DNA from 2 places in the Amycolatopsis sp. NPDC001319 genome. Region 1 is predicted to be linked to the other one. Evidence: predicted binding sites of a transcription regulator. Region 1 holds the regulator's gene; the other holds the start of a gene.

What was found. Region 1 encodes HspR, which represses chaperone genes until heat shock. Its sites were predicted from a motif close to ANNTTGAGTNNNNNNNACTCAANNT; they were not measured.
Region 2: the regulator HspR is predicted to act here: its motif matches at 7,367-7,391, upstream of lon (endopeptidase La).

The regions. Positions count from the first base shown of each region.
Region 1 is NZ_JBIAWY010000001.1:596,900-606,243, forward strand. Features, by position in the region: gene ACFY1H_RS02845 (amidohydrolase family protein) at 1-459, opposite strand, end outside; gene ACFY1H_RS02850 (YbhB/YbcL family Raf kinase inhibitor-like protein) at 619-1,158, opposite strand; gene ACFY1H_RS02855 (DUF4097 family beta strand repeat-containing protein) at 1,330-2,100, shown strand; gene ACFY1H_RS02860 (hypothetical protein) at 2,122-2,364, shown strand; gene dnaK (molecular chaperone DnaK) at 2,678-4,537, shown strand; gene grpE (nucleotide exchange factor GrpE) at 4,534-5,229, shown strand; gene dnaJ (molecular chaperone DnaJ) at 5,263-6,441, shown strand; gene ACFY1H_RS02880 (heat shock protein transcriptional repressor HspR) at 6,447-6,881, shown strand; gene ACFY1H_RS02885 (dienelactone hydrolase family protein) at 7,376-8,092, opposite strand; gene ACFY1H_RS02890 (globin domain-containing protein) at 8,104-9,276, opposite strand.
Region 2 is NZ_JBIAWY010000003.1:345,258-354,601, reverse strand. Features, by position in the region: gene ACFY1H_RS12160 (SGNH/GDSL hydrolase family protein) at 1-89, shown strand, start outside; gene ACFY1H_RS12155 (MaoC family dehydratase) at 95-493, opposite strand; gene ACFY1H_RS12150 (MaoC family dehydratase N-terminal domain-containing protein) at 490-939, opposite strand; gene rpmG (50S ribosomal protein L33) at 1,085-1,249, opposite strand; tRNA gene ACFY1H_RS12140 (tRNA-Met) at 1,299-1,371, opposite strand; tRNA gene ACFY1H_RS12135 (tRNA-Thr) at 1,504-1,576, opposite strand; gene ACFY1H_RS12130 (bifunctional diguanylate cyclase/phosphodiesterase) at 1,654-4,287, opposite strand; gene ACFY1H_RS12125 (GNAT family N-acetyltransferase) at 4,540-5,478, shown strand; gene ACFY1H_RS12120 (SAM-dependent methyltransferase) at 5,603-6,451, shown strand; gene ACFY1H_RS12115 (SAM-dependent methyltransferase) at 6,448-7,284, shown strand; gene lon (endopeptidase La) at 7,406-9,344, shown strand, end outside.

The DNA of each region.
Region 1 (9,344 bases):
ACCGGCGGCGTCGAAGGCCGCGGACGCGTCGGCGCCGTCCGGGCCGCCCAAGCCGCTCGTGCCGTCGCGGTCGAACGGACGGATCGAGGGGACGGCGTGGAGGTGGACGTTGCGGATGCCGAACTCCTGGCACTTCTCCAGGAAGCGGTAGGAGCACGGGTCCGACAGCTGCCGGCCCGCCTGTTCGGTGGTGACGAGCTTGACGCCCTTGATGTTGCCGACCACCGGCTCGAGCCCGGCGACGGTGAACCGGCCGGGGTACCGCTCGGTCAGCGCGCTCCCGGGTGCCGCGCCGTCGGGGTCGGCGGGCTGGAAGATCGCGTGGTCCACGTACCCGGTCTCGAACAGGTCGTGGCTGATCGTTTCCTCGCACTGGCGGCGAAATCCGTCTTCGGTCGGCTTCCAGAAGTGCACGTGACCGTCGACGATGAAGTAGCGCTCGCCGTCCTTTTCGTACATCGGTGCCGGCTCCCTTGCGGTACGAGGTACGTGCTGATGTGCAGCTTCCGATCGTCTTCCCCGGCGAGGGAGCGGGTCAACGGCAGTGATTCCACCTGTCGGAAAAACACCGCAGGGCCACCGCGAGCGACCCCGCGGTGGCCCTGGTACCGGTGAAACTCAGCCCTTGTTCTCGTAGACCGCCATGATCGTGGCGCGAGCCAGGGTGTGGCCGAACAGGTTGAAGCCGAGGAACGCGGGCGTGGCGTCGCCGTCGATCTCCAGGGAGTCGACGTCGAGCGCGTGCACCACGAAGTAGTAGCGGTGCGGGCCGTGCCCGGGCGGCGGGGCGGCGCCGAGGAACTGCTTCACGCCGCCGTCACCCTTCAGAGTGACAGCGCCCTCCGGCAGGCCCGAGCCGTTGGCGTCGCCGGCGTTGGCGGCCAGCTCGGTGACCGACGCGGGGACGTTGAACACGGCCCAGTGCCAGAAACCGCTCGCGGTCGGGGCGTCGGGGTCGTACATCGTGACCGCGAAGCTGCGCGTCTCCTCGGGGAAGCCCTCCCACGACAGCTGCGGCGACCGGTCTTCGCCACCGGCGCCGAAGATGCCGGACAGGTGCGGCGTCGCGAGCGTCTCGCCCTCGGCGATGTCCGTGCTGCGCAGCGTGAACGACGGCACGGACGGCAGGAAATCGTAGGGATTGGGCGATTGGGGCATCAATCCTCCTGAACACGTTGATCTTGGAAGTCCAGTCGACACCAGGCTATGACCCTGACCCGGACCCCGGCACCTCAGGGATGTTTCGGGGGGTTTACCGGATGTCGCGGCACCCGTGCCCCTCCTACCGTTTGCGGAAGACGGATGAGCAGTACTGAGGGGACGGACACCATGGCACGCCCGCTTCTGGCACTGGGTGGCGTAGTTCTGATCGGCGTGGGAGTGGCCATAGCGCTCGGCTGGGGGCTGGGCAGCACGGTGGAGCGCAGCGCGACGGTCTCGCAGCAGATCCGCGGCGTGAAGCTCGCCGCGAACTCCGGCGACATCCGGATCCGCACCGGCTCCGGCGCGATCTCCGTGCACCAGAAGCTGCACTACAACTTCCGCGGCGAGCCGGGCGACGCCTTCCGGGTGGAGGGCGACCAGCTCGTGCTCGGCGACTGCGGCCGCAACTGCACCGCCGACTTCGACGTCGTCGTGCCGGCCGGGGTGCCGGTGACGGGCCAGTCCGATTCGGGCGAGGTGGACGTCACGGGCGTCGCGAGCGTCGACGTCACCGCCGACTCCGGCAGCGCGCACGTGACGAACGTCGCGGGCCTGGTGAACCTGCGCCTCGACAGCGGTTCGATCGACCTGCAGAACGTCGGGCCGGTGCAGCTGCACAGCGACTCCGGCCACGTGAAGGCCGACGGGGTGCGCGGGCCGGTCGACGTCTCCGCCGACTCCGGCAGCGTCGAGCTGGCCCTGGCCACGCCCAACGACGTGAAGGTGCACGCCGACTCCGGCAGCGTCGACGTGCGGGTGCCGGACGGGTCGTACAGGGTGATCGGTGACACCGACAGCGGGCACCGGAGCGTGGACATCCCCACGTCCAACGGCGCGGATCAGAAGACGCTCGACCTCAACACCTCCAGCGGCAGCGTCACCGTCAAGGCCGCCTGACACCTTCGGGGGAACAGCCACATGCGCAAGATCGAGAACCGGGTCCTGGCGGCCGTCCTGACCGGGGCGGTGGGGGCGTTCGTCGTGACGGCGAGCCTGGGCCTGGCGGCCAAGCCCGACGCCACGACGCCGGTCCCCACGCCCGTCGCCGTGGTCCAGGTGACGGTGCCACCTGGAGACGTGCGGCTCGCGGAGCCGGTACTGGTGCGGGACGAGGGGTCCCACCGCGCTCTCCGGCCGCTCGCCGCGGCTCGTCCGGTCTGACGCCGGGCGTCCTCGGCTGCCACCGACACCGCCGGTCGTGCGCTTCGGCGCCGGCCGGCAGCGGTTTGTCCGGGGACAAATACCTGGTGAGCGGCCTCACACCCCCTCGCGGCACGATCTGCCGGTGAGCCCGGGAACAAGAGCCACTACCCCTTCGTTAGCCTGATACGAAGGTTGAGTGCAGCTGACTCAAGTCTGGCTTGACGAAGCGCGCGAAGGCCCGATAGAACTTGCCAGGGGTCCGCTCAAGGCGGACCCGAAACATGCAGGTCACGAACATAGCAGTCGAGCTGCGAACACAGGAGGAAGCACCATGGCGCGAGCGGTCGGCATCGACCTCGGCACGACCAACTCGGTCGTAGCCGTCCTTGAGGGCGGCGAGCCGACGGTCATCGCCAACTCGGAAGGCTCCCGGACCACCCCGTCCATCGTCGCGTTCGCCAAGAACGGTGAAGTGCTCACCGGTCAGTCGGCGAAGAACCAGGCCGTCACGAACGTCGACCGCACCATCCGGTCCGTCAAGCGGCACATCGGTACCGACTGGAACACCGAGATCGACGGCAAGAACTACACGCCGCAGGAGATCAGCGCGCGCGTGCTGATGAAGCTGAAGCGCGACGCCGAGTCGTACCTGGGCGAGGAGATCACCGACGCGGTGATCACCGTCCCGGCGTACTTCGAGGACGCACAGCGGCAGGCCACCAAGGAGGCCGGGCAGATCGCCGGCCTGAACGTGCTCCGCATCGTCAACGAGCCGACCGCCGCCGCGCTGGCGTACGGCCTGGACAAGGGCGAGAAGGAACAGACCATCCTGGTCTTCGACCTCGGTGGCGGTACGTTCGACGTGTCGCTGCTGGAGATCGGCGAGGGTGTCGTCGAGGTGCGGGCGACTTCCGGTGACAACCACCTCGGTGGTGACGACTGGGACGAGCGCATCGTCAAGTGGCTGGTCGACAAGTTCAAGGCCTCCAACGGCATCGACCTGACCAAGGACAAGATGGCCCTGCAGCGCATCCGCGAGGCGGCCGAGAAGGCGAAGATCGAGCTGTCCAGCTCCAACTCCGCCGGCATCAACCTGCCCTACATCACGGTCGACGCCGACAAGAACCCGCTGTTCCTGGACGAGACGCTGTCGCGCGCCGAGTTCCAGAAGATCACCGCGGACCTGCTCGAGCGCACCCGCAACCCGTTCAACAACGTGATCCGCGACGCCGGCATCGCCGTCGGCGACATCGACCACGTCGTGCTCGTGGGTGGTTCCACCCGCATGCCGGCCGTGTCGGACCTGGTCAAGGAGCTGACCGGCGGGCGCGAGCCGAACAAGGGCGTGAACCCGGACGAGGTCGTGGCCGTGGGTGCCGCGCTGCAGGCCGGTGTCCTGAAGGGTGAGGTCAAGGACGTCCTGCTGCTGGACGTGACCCCGCTTTCGCTGGGCATCGAGACCAAGGGTGGCGTGTTCACCAAGCTCATCGAGCGCAACACCACGATCCCGACCAAGCGTTCGGAGATCTTCTCCACGGCGGACGACAACCAGCCGTCGGTGCAGATCCAGGTGTTCCAGGGTGAGCGCGAGATCGCGGCGCACAACAAGAAGCTCGGCATGTTCGAGCTGACCGGTCTCCCGCCGGCCCCGCGTGGCGTGCCGCAGATCGAGGTCACCTTCGACATCGACGCCAACGGCATCGTGCACGTGACCGCGAAGGACCTGGGCACGAACAAGGAGCAGTCGATGACGATCACCGGTGGCTCCGCGCTGCCGAAGGACGACATCGACCGCATGGTCAAGGACGCCGAGGCCCACGCCGAGGAAGACAAGAAGCGCCGCGAGGAAGCGGAGACCCGCAACCAGGCGGAGACTCTCGTCTACCAGACCGAGAAGTTCGTCAAGGACAACGAGGACAAGCTCCCCGAGGACCTCAAGGGCAAGGTCAAGACCGCCATCGACGAGGCCAACGAGGCGCTGAAGGGCACCGACTCGGCCAAGATCCGCGAGTCCATCGAGAAGCTGAACACGGCTTCGCAGGAGCTGGGCACCGCGCTCTACGCCAACCAGGGTGCCGCCGGCGCCGACGGTGGCGCTCCGGGTGCCGACGCCGGTTCCGCCGGTGGGGCGCAGGACAAGGCCGATGACGTGGTCGACGCCGAGATCGTGGAAGAGGACGAGAAGAAGTGACCCCACGACACTCCGAAGCCGAGGGCCGGGGCCCCGAGGAACCGGTGGTCGTGCGTGACCGGCGGCGGGTCGACCCGCAGACCGGTGAGGTCCGTCCTCCTGCCCCGGAAGAAGTCCAGGTCGACGAGGCGCCCGCGCAGCACGCGGGCCCCTCGCTCGGCGACTCGGTGGACGACGCGGTCACGGTCGCGTCCGACGTCGAGAAGCAGCTGGCCGAGCGCACGGCCGACCTGCAGCGCCTGCAGGCGGAGTACGCCAACTACCGCAAGCGCGTGGACCGCGACCGCGAGGCCGTGGTGCTGGGCGCGAAGGCGTCGGTGGTCGGTGACCTGCTGCCCCTGCTCGACGACCTCGAGCGGGCCGAGCAGCACGGTGACCTCACCGGTGCGTTCAAGGCGGTCGGCGACAAGCTGGTGAGCGGCTTGCAGCGAGCCGGTCTCGAGTCGTTCGGCGCGGAGGGCGAGCCCTTCGACCCGAGCGTGCACGAGGCCGTGCAGCACAACACCTCGCCGGACGTGGCGGGTCCGACGGTCACCGTGGTCATGCGCCGCGGTTACCGCTTCGGCGACCGGGTCCTGCGGGCGGCGCTGGTCGGGGTCACCGACCACGAGCCGGCCGCGGCACCGGTCGACCCGCCCGTCGGCGGCGAGCTGCCGCTGGACGGGTCGATCGATGAGCCGAACCAGCAGTAACAACCGTTTCGTAGCGAAAGGAGGAGGCACCCGATGAGTGCTCGGGAGTGGATGGGCAAGGACTTCTACAAAGAGCTGGGTGTCTCCTCCGACGCCACTGCGGACGAGATCAAGAAGGCCTACCGCAAGCTGGCCAAGGAGAACCACCCGGACGCCAACGCGGGCAACACCGCGGCCGAGAACAAGTTCAAGGCCGTGTCCGAGGCCTACGGCGTGCTGTCCGACGCCGCGAAGCGCAAGGAGTACGACGAGGCCCAGCGCCTCTTCGGCTCCGGCGGCTTCGGCGGCGGGTTCCCGGGCGGCGCCGGTGGCGCGGGCGGCTTCGACATGGGCGACATCTTCGGCCAGGCCGGCGCTGCCCAGCAGGGCGGCTTCGGTGGGCTCGGCGACATCCTGGGCGGCATCTTCGGCCGTCAGGGCCGGGCCGGCGGGGCCGCGTCGGCCAACCGGCCGCAGCGTGGCGCCGACGTCGAGACCGACGTGCGGATCGACTTCACCGAGGCGGTCAAGGGCGCGACCCTGCCGCTGCGCCTGTCGAGCCCCGCGACGTGTTCGACGTGTGGTGGCAACGGTGCGAAGCCGGGCACGTCGCCGCGCCAGTGTCCGACGTGTGGCGGTTCGGGTCTCGTCAGCCGCAGCCAGGGTGCGTTCGCGTTCTCCGAGCCGTGCCGCGACTGCCGCGGCCGCGGCCAGATCATCGACGACCCGTGCCCCGAGTGCGGCGGCGAGGGCATCAGCACCCGCACCCGCACGCTGACCGTGCGCATCCCGCCGGGCGTCGACGACGACCAGCGGATCCGCCTGGCGGGCCAGGGCGAACCCGGCCGCGGTGGCGCGCAGGCCGGTGACCTGTACGTCCGCGTGCACGTGGCACCGCACAAGCTGTTCGGGCGCAAGGACCTCGACCTGACGCTGACCGTGCCGGTCGACTTCACCGAGCTCGCGCTGGGCACCACGATCACGGTGCCGACGCTCGAGGGCAAGGTGTCGCTGAAGGTGCCCGCGGGTACCGCGAGTGGCCGAGTGTTGCGCGTGCGCGGAAAGGGAATTCAGAAGCGGGACGGTTCGCAGGGTGACTTGCTCGTGACCCTGCAGGCGGCGGTCCCCGCCAAACTGGACGACAAGGCGCGCGAGGCCCTCGAGGCCTACGCGGAGGCGATGAAGGGCCACGACCCGCGGCCTGAGGTGACCGAGATGCTCGAAGGCAGGTGAGGGTGATGTTCGGCGGTATCCCGGGACTCCCGCACGGCGCGGACGAGGACACCCCCGTGTTCGTGATCTCCGTGGCAGCCCAGCTCTCGGGCCTCCACGCGCAAACCCTGCGCTCCTACGACCGCCAGGGCCTGGTCTCCCCGGGCCGGACCTCCGGCGGCGGCCGGAGGTACTCGATGCGCGACATCGCCCTGCTGCGCGAGGTTCAGCGCCTCTCGCAGGAGGACGGCGTCAACCTGGCGGGCGTGAAGCGGATCATCGAGCTGGAAAACCAGGTCGACGCCCTGCGCGCCCGGGTCCACGAGCTGACCGAGGAGCTGGCGTCCGCCTACGCCGCCGCCGAACAAGCCGCCGCGGCGGTGCACGCTTCGTACCGCAAGGACCTGGTGCCGACCCGGCAGCAGACGTCCTTGGTGGTGTGGAAGCCCAAGCGCCGCTGAGGTTTTCGTGGGACAGCCCCTTTGCCACCGGGTCGGTGGTGGAGGGGCTGTTTCGCGTTTGAGGTGCGGTGGTCCTTGCGCGCGGGTGCGTGTGCCGGTAGTGACCGGTCCGCTCGCGCGCGGTCCCCGAGTGGTCCCCTTGCGCCCCGGTTAGTTCCGCGACCGGTCACTTCGCGCCACGGCACCTACGTGACTGGACCTTTCGCACCGCACGGCTCGGCACGAGCGGTCCGATCGGGCTCTGGCGGCGGTGCAGGCGGTCCCGCCGCGTCCTGTCTGCGGCGCGAGTGGTCCCATCGCTACGGGTTGCGGATGCGAGGGGACCGGTGGCGTCGCCAAACGTGCGCGAGTGGTCCCTTCGTGCCGTGCGCATGCGAGCTGGCCCTGCTGAAGAGCCCGACTGGACCGTTGGCGCTGCGCGTGTCTGCGTGAGGGGACCTTTCGTGCAGCAGCGCAGCAGTGCAGCAGAGAACCGGCGAACCACCCAGACCGCGTCAGCCTTCCGAACCGTTCGACGGCTTCTTCAGGTACTCCCCGAAGAACGTCATCACCCGCTGCCACGCGTCGCGGTCCGAAGGTTCGTGGTAGCCGAACCCCACCACCTTCGCCAACGCCTGCACCGGCGCCGGGCCCATTTTGTTCGCGAAGCTGTGCCCCGCGTCGGGGTATTCCTTCACGTCGTGGGGCACGTTGCGTTCCGTCAGGGCGGCCGAGAGCTTCGCCGCGGCGCCGCGCAGGGAGGGGTCGCGGCGGCCGAAGCTGGCGACGACGGGGCAGGCTTCGTCCAGGACGGACAAGTCGCGGGGCAGCTGGCCGTAGTACGGGGCCGAGACGTCGAACGAGCGCGAAGCCGCCACGAGCGCGAAGCCGCCGCCCATGCAGTAGCCGGCGATGCCGATCTTGCCGCTGCAGTCCTCACGCGCGGACAGCAGGACCCGCGAAGCCTCGATGTCGTCGAAGGCGCGGCCGCTGCGCGCGAACATGTCCTTGAACACCTGCCGCACGCAGCGGAACAGGCCGCCGCGCGAGTAGAGGTCGGGGCTGAGCGCCAGGTACCCCGCGGAGGCGAACCGGTCGGTGATCTCACGCGCGTCCTTGGACAGGCCGATGGCGTCGTGGATGATCACGACGGCCGGGAAGGGGCCTGGACCAGCGGGGACTGCGAGGTAGCCGTCGATGTCGCCCGCCGGCGTGGGGATCGTGATCTCCATGGACCAGCACACTAGTCCAAAGTGAACGGGTCATACCGGATTCGTTCGAGGTCCACTCCCGCGGCCAGCAGTTTCGCGATCGTGCCGCGGATCATGTCCGGCGAGCCCGCCACCAGCACCTCGTGGTCCTTCCAGGCGCCACGCTGCGTCACCGCGGTGGCCAGGGTGCCCCGGTCGCCGCCGGGGACCGCGCCTTCCTCCGTGACCGGGGTGACGGTGAGCCACGGCGACGTGACGGCCAGCCGGCGCAGCTCGTCGAGCGCGTACAGGTCACCCGGCTTGCGGCCGCCGAAGAACAGGTGCACGGGCGGGTTGCGCTTCCAGCGGGACAGGTCGTCCAGGATCGCCATCAGCGGAGCGACGCCGGTGCCGCCCGCGATCATCAGCAGCGGCCGTTGGTCGGCGGTCGGCACCACGGACAGCGCGCCCAGCGAAGGACCCAGCCGCCAGACGTCGCCGGCGTGGGTGTGGTTCACGATCGCCCGCGAGACCCAGCCGCCGGTGACCGCGCGCACGTGGAAGGTGAGCAGGCCGTCGTCGCGCGGCGCCGTCGCCATGGACAGGTACCGCCACAGCCGCGGCCGCTGCGGCACCTCGACGCTCACGTAGCCGCCGGAGCGGTACGGCAGCAGCTGCTCCGTGCGCACCCGCACCAACGCGACGTCGGCCGAGAGCTTCCGGTGCTCCAGCACCGTCCCGCTCCACCACGCCGGCCCCGTCTCCTCGCCCGCGGCTTTGCGCATCGTCTCGGAGATCAACTGGTACGCCGACGTCCACGCCGTTTCCACCTCGGGCGTCCACGCTTTGCCGAGAAATCGTTTCATCGCGCTGATCAACGCGGTTCCGACGGCGTCGTAGTGGCGCGTCACCACGTCGAACTTCCGGTGGTCGCGGCCCAGTTGGCCGAGGAACGTGGTGAGTTCGTCGGGCCGGTCCACCATCTGCACCACGTACACGAGTGCCCGCAACAATCTGCTCCGTTGTGTGGCCATCGTCACCGGGAACAGATCGCGGGCATCCGGCGCGATCACGAACAGCGCTCCGTAGAAGTACTGCGCCAGCTCCTCGGCTTTCGGCTCGACCAGGGCGAAACTCTCGCGGATCACCCGCGCGGTCTCGGAACCGGGCAGCGGTCTGCGGACCACGGCGGGAGCAAGGTCGATCTTCACGGATTCAGCACTCATCGGGAACGGTTTTCTCCAGTCATGCCAAGCAGTTTCAGTCTTCACGCGGCTTTGCGTACGCGTGCCGC
Region 2 (9,344 bases), on a different contig from region 1:
TGGTGCCGACGTCGGCCGCCGCCCCGCTGCACCCCAACGCGCGGGGTGAAGCGGGCATGGCGACGGCCGTCGAGTCGGTGGTGAGCTGAGCGCGTTACGCGCGGACGAGCGCCTGCGGCTTGCCGAGCACGGTCTTGCCGTCGAACTTCACGACCAGGTCCAGTCGGGCGACGCCGTCGTCGGAGATCGCGCCGACCTTGCCCGTCATCTCCACGAGGGCGCCCTCGGCGTCGTCGGGGACCGCGACGGGGCGCGTGAAGCGGGCGCTGAAGTCCAGCAGGCGCGAGGGGTCGCCGAGCCAGTCGGTGACGACACGGCCGGCCAGGGCCATGGTGAGCATGCCGTGGGCGATCACGTCGGGCAGGCCGACTTCCTTGGCGAAGCGCTCGTTCCAGTGGATCGGGTTGAAGTCCAGCGCGGCGCCCGCGTAGCGGACCAGCTGCTCGCGCGTGACGCGCACCTGCAGCGAGGGCAGTTCGTCGCCGACGTTCACGCGTCCTCCCCTCGCACCACGAGCTGCGCGCGGGTGGTGCAGACCAGCTTGCCGTCGGCGTCGGTGATGCGGGCGCTGACGTTGATGAAGTCGTTGCCGGCGCGGGCCATGATGTTCTCGATGGTCGCGCCGATCTCCAGCACGTCACCCGCGTGGACGGGGCGCTCGTAGGTGAAGCCCTGGTCGCCGTGGACCATGCGCGAGTAGTCGAGCCCGAGCTCCGGGTCGGCCACGATCCCGTTGACCTTGGGCAGGTTCAGGAGCGTGAGGAACGTCGGCGGCGCGACCACGTCCGGGAACCCGGCCGCGCGGGCCGCCTCCGGGTCGCAGTAGATCGGGTTGGGGTCCCCGATCGCCTCGGCGAACTCGAGGATCTTCTCGCGGCTCACCGCGTACTTTCCGGCCGGCGGATAGCTCCGCCCGGCGAACGACTGGTCCAAAGGCACCCGCTGAGGCTAGCCGACCCGGGACCGTTGTCCGAGAGGTCCCCGGACGTGCCCTCGGCCGGCCCAAAACTGGCCCTGAACAGCGAAAAGCCGCCCCGGCGCTGGGCCGGGACGGCTGTTCGAAGCTGGACGAGAACCGCTAACGTCAGCGGGTCTCTTTGTGAGTCCGGTGCGTACCGCAGTTCGGGCAGAACTTCTTCATCTCCAAGCGGTCCGGGTCGTTGCGCCGGTTCTTCTTGGTGATGTAGTTGCGGTGCTTGCACTCCTCGCACGCCAGCGTGATCTTGGGTCGCACGTCGGTGGCAGCCACAGCGTTTCCTTCTCTCTCAGATCCGGGGGCCAGCCCCGTCGTTACCGCGTAGCGGTGGCCGGACTTGAACCGGCGACACAGCGATTATGAGCCGCTTGCTCTGCCAACTGAGCTACACCGCCCTAACCACGCCCAACCCCGGGGGGTCCAGGGGGCGAAGCCCTCTGGCGGAGGCCTGGGGGTTCGACCCCCAGATGGACGCCGCGAAGCGAGCTAGGCTTGCGTTTTCCGCAAGCATAGCTCGTTCACTCGCGAGCCCCTTTACGGAATCGAACCGTAGACCTTCTCCTTACCATGGAGACGCTCTGCCGACTGAGCTAAAGGGGCCTGCCTCTGTGAGGACTTGAAAAGATTAGCAAGGGCGTCACCCATGCGTGCACGGGGGTCCGCCTTGCCGCAAAACCTCAGGTCAGCAGGGTCAAGACCGTCTCCGAGTGCCGGCCCGGCGACCGCGCCGTGCGGGCCTGCAGCCAGGCCTCCAGGCGGTCCTCGGGCAGCGGTCGCGAGATCAGGTAGCCCTGGGCGACGTCACACCCCATCGCCTCCAGCTGGTCACGCGCGACGTCCTCTTCGACGCCCTCCGCGACCACCGTGAGGCCCAGCGAGTGGCCCAGCTCGACAATCGAGCGCACCACGGCGAGGTCACCGAGGTCGGTGCCCATGCCGAGCACGAAGCTCTTGTCGATCTTCACCTGGTCCACCGGCAGCTGCCTCAGGTACGCGAGCGACGAGTAGCCCGTGCCGAAGTCGTCCACGGCCAGCACGATGCCCAGCGAGTGCAGCTCCCGCAGGATCGGCAGGGCCTTCTGCGGGTCGGACATCACGCCGGACTCGGTGAGCTCGAACGTGAGCAGCTCGGGCGGCACGTCGTAGCGCTCCAGCTCGCGCTGGACCTTCGCCGGGAAGTCCTCGTCCGCCAGGTTGCGCACGGACAGGTTCACGGCCGCGGAGATGCGCAGGCCCTCGTCGAGCCACTTGCGCACGCGCTTGAGCGAGGCCTCCAGCACGAACGACGTCAGCACGCCGATGAGGCCGGCCGCTTCGATGGCGGGCACGAACTCGTCGGGGCCGAGCCGGCCGAACTCCGGGTGCACCCAGCGCACGAGCGCCTCGACGCCCTGCACCTGACGGTTCGGCAGCGTGATCTTCGGCTGGTAGTGCACGGACACGTGCCCGTCCTCCAGCGACTGCCGGAACTGCGTCACCATCTGGAAGCGGCGCAGGAAGATCTGGCCCATGCTCGGCACGTAGCCGCGCACCTCTTCGCCGCCGCGGGTGGCGCGGACGGCGACGTCCGCGCGCTGCAGCAGGCCGTCGACGTCCACGGGCTCGCCGCCGTCCTCGGTGGAGGTGGTGGCGTAGCCGATCATCGCGTTGGCTTCGACCGAAAGCCGGTCGACGGGGTAGGGCGCCGAGAGCTGCACGCGCAGGCGTTCGGCCGCGGCGTGGGCGTTCTCCGGCGTGCAGCCCACGAGCAGGGCGGCGAACGACGCGCCCTCGAGACGGGCGAGCGGCACGTCCGGGCCCAGCGCGTCGCGGATCCGGCGGCCGGCAGCGATCACCATGCGGTCGGCCCACGAATAGCCCAGCGCGTCGCTGACGGTCGAGAAGACGTCGAGGTCGATGCGCAGCACCACAGCGTTGGCGAAGTCGCGCAGCGGCTCCTTGGCGACCTGCTGGAAGCCCGGCCGGTTGAGGTGGCCGGTGAGCGGGTCGTGGTAGGCGTCGTGGCGCAGGGTCGCGAGCAGGCGCCGGTTGTCGAGCGACGTCGCGAGGTGGCTGGCCATCGTGCCGAGCAGCTGCACGTCGTACTTGCCGAAGCCGCGCCAGCGCGACAGCCGGTCGTGGGCCTCGACGACGCCCAGCAGCTGGTTGGCGCTGCGCAGCGGCACCACGAGCGCCTCCTGCGCGCCGCGGTTGAGCAGCGCCGCGCGGACGTCGGGGTTGGCCTCGGTGATGCGGAAGTGGCGCACGTGGGCGCCGGGCAGGCGCTGCAGCGGGTCGTCGGCGTTCGGGTCGACGGGCGGCAGCTCGTCGCCGGCCACGACCACGCGCATGGTGTCCTTGGCTTCCAGGCGCAGTCGCAGCACGACGCGGCCGGCGGCCAGCTGGTCCTTGATCCGTTCGGCGATCGTGGCCCACTCGCGCACGTCGACGCCGCCGACGAGCTCGTCGGCCCGCCCGGCCGGACGCGCGGCGGCCTGCTGGCCCGAGCGCGCGACCATGAGGCTCACGTCGGACAGCGCCTCCATGTCCCGCTGCTCGCGCAGCAGGTCGGAGTAGGCCCAGTACAGCGCGGTGAGCCCGAGGAACACGGCCAGCACCAACGGCCACGCCTGCGGGGTGTTCGCGATCACGAGGTAGCCGGACAGGCCCACCGACGCGTTCACGAAGCCCACCACGAGGATGCGGCCGGTCAGCCGGATCGCGGTGCTCACGCGCATGCGGCGGCGCAGCACGCGCACGGCGGCCAGCGCCAGCAGCGTGCTGACCAGCGGCGCGGTGAGCGTGCCCGCCAGCGCGGCGACCCACGGCATGGCCTCGCCGCCGCCCACGGCCTGCTTCACGAGCCCCGCCACGGCGAACGCGCCGGTGATCTCGAGCAGGAACGCGCCCGCGTTGTAGAGGACGCGTCCGGCGACCTTGCGGGCCAGCAGCGTGCCGATGCCCGCGACCAGGTGCGCGGCCAGCACGACCTCGAACGGAGCAACGAAGAAACCGATTACCAGCGGAATTTCGGTGAACGAGATCGTCCACGAAATGCCGCTTCGGACGTCGACGTTGATGCCCAGCTGTTCGGCGAGCAGGAACGCCAGCGCCAGCACTGGTCCGATCCACCAGAGTTTGGCCGAGCCGTGAAAGGGCAACCAGGAACCGACCGCGAAGGCGGTGATCAGACCCAGGCCGAGAACGGCGAAGGTGTATATGCGGAACCGGCGTTCGTCCGTGCGGGCCTCGGTGAAGGTCCCGGAAACGGCGCCCCCCTTGGCCTGTTTCGCCGCTGGGGCGGCATCAGGCCTGCCGTTGCTGTCCGGCATCCGACCTTCCTTCCCGGCTGCCCACCGGTCGCGCTCGTCAGTGACGTCAGGTGTGGACAAGGGCCATACCGTACCCCGGAGGGCGTACCCGTGTCCCTTTCGAGACAGTAGGAGATCACCCCAGGGTTAACAATGGGCTTGTGGCGCTGACCTGCGTGGACCAAGGAGTGAAACTCCCCGTTCGTGCCTGATTCGGCGGCCCGGGGTGTGTTCAGGGGTTCTGCCGAGTCCAGCGGGGCGACAATGAAGTACATGCACAACGACGTGACAGCCACCGGGCACGCGGCGCGGATCGCCACGGTGGACGCCCTGCTCCCCGCACCCCTCCCCTTCGAAGTCCACGACGACGCCACCATCCTGTCGGCGCAGGTCGGAGACACGACGGCCGCCGGTCTGGCCACCAGCACCGAGCTCGGCCCCGACAGCTCCCAGTCCATCTGGCGGGCCCTGACCGAGCACCGGCTCGAGGTCCAGCTCGCCGGCCCCGACCCCGCCGCCGGCCTCGACGCGTTGCTCACTCGATGGGATGAACACCTGTCGACCATCGCCCGCCCGGGGGATCCCGAGTGCTCGGCCGTGGTCTCCCGGCCCAGCCGCGACATCGCCGGTGTGACCGAAATGCTGCGCCACGGCTTCGCTCCGGTGGGCGTGATCGCCGTCCGCCCGGCCCAGCGCATGGCCGCCGCGGGGCCGGCGACGACCCCCGGCGTCTGCATCCGCCACGCCACTCCGGACGACCTCGACACCGCCGTGCACCTCATGCTCGAACTCCAGCGCTACGACGCGCAGTTCGGCCGCGTGACCGTGCGGCCGGGCATCGACGAGCTCGTGGGCAAGGAGCTCCTGCGGCTGCTGGAGCGGCCGGAGCCGCAGGTGTGGATCGCCGAGCTGTACGGGCAGGCGCTCGGCCTGGCCGTGCTGCAGATGCCCGACGAGACGGCCTGGATCCAGCACCGGGTGGCCGCTTCGCGGATCGGCTACCTGTCTTCGCTTGCAGTCTCGGAGGCCGCGCGGTCGGCCGGTGTGGGTACGGCGCTGGCGGCCCACGCGCACCAGGTGTTCGACGAGGCCGGTGCGGATGTCGTGCTGCTGCACACAGCAGTGCTGAACCCGCGGTCGACGCCGTTCTGGTACGCGCAGGGGTACCGGCCGTTGTGGACGGGGTGGCAGCGCAGGCCCGCGGTCCGCTGATCCGTGGCGTGCGCGAGCTCGTCCAGCGGGTCGTCGGCGCCGGGGTGGTGATGCGGCTCGGTCCGCGGGAGATCATCACCGTTGCTCGCTAGGCTTGGCCTTCGGCGACGAGGGGAGATCCGACGTGAGCGAGCAGCCGGCGGCCGCGCCGAAGGCGCCCGAGGGCGTGGACACCGAGAAGCCCTCGGCGGCGCGGATCTACGACTGGTACCTCGGCGGCACGCAGAACTGGGCCGTCGACCGCGAGTTCGGCCGGCGCGTGGAGCAGCAGTGGCCGCTCGTGCGCCCGGGCGCGAAGCAGAACCGCGAGTTCATGAACCGCGCGGTGCGCGCCGCGCTCAAGGCCGGGATCCGGCAGTTCATCGACCTCGGCTCCGGGGTGCCGACGGCCGGCAACGTCCACGAGGTCATCGAGGCCGAGCTGGACGACGACGACCGCGCGACCGTGTTGTACGTGGACTACGAGCCCGTGGCCGTGGCCCACGCGACGTTGATCCTCGAGGAAGAGGCCGCCACCGACTGGGCGGGCATCCTGCAGGCCGACATGCGCGACCCGAACGCCGTGCTGCGCTCGCCGATCACGCGGGAGTTCATCGACTTCTCCCGGCCGGTGTGCCTGCTGATGATGGCGGTGCTGCACTTCGTCGGCCCGGACGACGACCCCGAGGGCCTCGTCAAGGCCTACCGCGACGCGCTCGCGCCGGGCAGCTGGCTGTCGATCTCGCAGATGAGCGAGGGCGACGGCGACGGGCCGGCGCTCGAAGGCCTGCGCTGGTTCGTGGAGCAGTACCGCAAGACCAGCAACCCCGTCTGGATGCGCGACCGCGACGACATCGTGCCGTTCTTCGGCGGGTGGCCGTTGCTGGAGCCGGGCATCGTGCACCTGCCGGACTGGCGGCCGGAGCGTGAGCTGAACGCGGTGGAGGCCGAAGCCAGACCGTTCGCGTGGTGCGGGGTCGCGGAGAAGCCGTGACCGCGCCGGACGCGCCGGCCGGGGTGGACATCGAGAAGCCGTCGGCCGCGCGCGTCTACGACTGGTACCTCGGTGGTTCGCAGAACTGGGCCGTCGACCGCGAATTCGGCCGGCGCGTGGAGAAGGTGTGGCCGCTGATCCGGCCCATCTCGCGGCAGAACCGGGCGTTCATGAACCGCGTGGTGCGCGCCGCGCTCGACGCCGGGATCCGGCAGTTCGTGGACCTCGGCTCGGGGGTGCCGACGGCGGGGAACGTCCACGAGATCGTGCGCGAGCGGCTGCCTGAGAACGAGCGCGCGTCCGTGGTGTACGTGGACTACGAGCCGGTGGCCGCCGCGCACTCACGCGTGATCCTCGAACGCGAGCACGCGGGCGACTGGGCCGGCCTCGTGCAGCGCGACATCCGCGACCCCGTGGCGCTGTTCGCCGACGAGACCACGCGGCGGCTCGTGGACTGGTCCGAGCCTGTGTGCCTGCTGATGATCACCGTGCTGCACTTCATCGGCCCCGACGACGACCCCGACGGGCTCATGGCGACCTACCGCGCGAAGCTCGCCCCCGGCTCCTGGCTGGCCGTGACCCACGGCACCTGCCGCGACGACGCGCCACCCGAGCGCGCGGCCGAGGTGAAGGCCTTCATCGACGCCTACCGCGACACCTCCAACCCCGCCTACCTGCGCTCGGACGCCGAGATCCTGCCGTGGTTCGGCGGCTGGCCCCTGCTGGAACCGGGCCTGTCCGCGCTGCCGGACTGGCGCCCCGACCAGCCGGTGTCAGCGCTGGAGGCGGAGACCCGGCCATTCGCCTGGTGCGGGGTCGCGGAGAAGCCGTGACGGGGCCCACGTGCCTCTGACCTGCGAAAACAGCTGATCGCTGCCAGCGAACACTCCCCGGGAAACAAACCCGCCCCACGGATAGTTGAGCAAGGCAGACTCAACTAATCGAGGAGTGCACATGTCAGATCCCCGCCTCCTGCCCGTTCTCCCGCTCGATGACGACGTCGTGCTGCCGGGCATGGTGGTCCCGCTCGACCTCACCGACGCCGAGACCCGGGGCGCAGTGGAGTCCGCTCAGGCCAAGACGCCCGCGACGGCGTCGTTCCCCGGCATCCGCTCCGGCGCGGCCACCAAGGCCGAAGTGCTGATCGTCCCCCGCATCCACGGCGAGTACGCCGAGATCGGCACGGTCGCCACCGTCGAGCGCATCGGCCGGGTTCCCGGCGGCAAGGCCGCCGTTCTGCTGCGCGGCACCGGCCGCGCCGTGGTGGGCCGCATCGCGGACGGTCCCGGCGCCGCGCGCTGGGTCCACGCCGACGAGGCCACCGAGTTCACCGACGACCGTTCGGCCCAGCTCGCGTCCGAGTACAAGGCCGTGGTCATCTCGCTGCTCCAGCAACGCGGTGGCTGGCAGATGATCGACGCCGTCCAGCAGGTCGAGGAACCGTCCGCGGTGGCCGACCTGTCGGGCAACGCGCCGTACCTGGCCACGGAGCAGAAGATCGAGCTGCTCACCACGCTCGACGTGAGCAAGCGGCTCGAGAAGGCCATGGAGTGGAGCAAGGAGTACCTCGCCGAGCTCGAGGTGACCGACACCATCCGCAAGGACGTCCAGGAGGGCATGGACAAGCAGCAGAAGGAATTCCTGCTGCGCCGCCAGCTCGAGGCGATCCGCAAGGAGCTCGGTGAGCTCGACGGCAGTGACAAGGACGACGACTACCGCGCCCGCGTCGAGGCCGCCGACCTGCCCGACAACGTGAAGAAGGCCGCGCTGGCCGAGGTCGACAAGCTGGAGCGCACCTCCGAGCAGTCGCCCGAGGGCGGCTGGATCCGCACCTGGCTCGACACCGTCCTCGAGCTGCCGTGGAACGAGCGCACCGAGGACGTCTACGACATCGCCGCCGCGCGCGCCGTGCTCGACGCGGACCACGCGGGCCTCGACGACGTCAAGGAACGCATCATCGAGTACTTGGCCGTGCGCAAGCGTCGCGCGGAATCGGGGCTCGGCCCGGTCGGCGGACGCCGTTCGGGTGCCGTGCTCGCCCTCGCGGGCCCTCCCGGTGTCGGCAAGACGTCGCTGGGTGAGTCCGTGGCGAAGGCCATGGGACGCAAGTTCGTGCGCGTCGCCCTCGGTGGCATCCGGGACGAGGCGGAGATCCGCGGGCACCGTCGTACGTACGTCGGCGCGCTGCCGGGCCGCATCGTGCGGGCCATCAAGGAGGCCGGCTCGATGAACCCGGTCGTGCTGCTCGACGAGATCGACAAGGTCGGCGCCGACTACCGCGGCGACCCGACGGCCGCCCTGCTTGAGGTGCTGGACCCGGAGCAGAACCACACGTTCCGCGACCACTACCTCGAGGTGGAGCTCGACCTGTCCGATGTCGTGTTCCTGGCGACCGCCAACGCGCTGGAGACCATCCCCGGCCCGCTGCTCGACCGCATGGAGCTCGTCACCCTCGACGGCTACACCGAGCACGAGAAGGTGACGATCGCCCGTGACCACCTGCTCCCGCGCGAGCTGGAGCGCGCCGGCCTCGCGACCGGCGACGTGGTGATCACCGACGCGGCGTTCAGCCGGATCGCCGCCGAGTACACCCGCGAGGCGGGCGTGCGCGACGCGAACCGGACGATCGCCAAGCTGCTGCGCAAGATCGCGACGAAGGTGGCTCTCGACGAGACCGCGCTGCCGGTGTCGCTGGACGCCGCGGACTTGGAGACCTACCTGGGCCGCCCGCGCCACGTGCCGGAGTCGTCCCTGCCGACCTCGACCCAGCGCACGTCCATCCCGGGCGTCGCGACGGGCCTGGCCGTGACCGGCGCCGGTGGTGACGTCCTCTACATCGAGGCGTCGCTGGCCGACCCGGAAAGCGGCTCGACGGGCCTTCAGCTCACCGGTC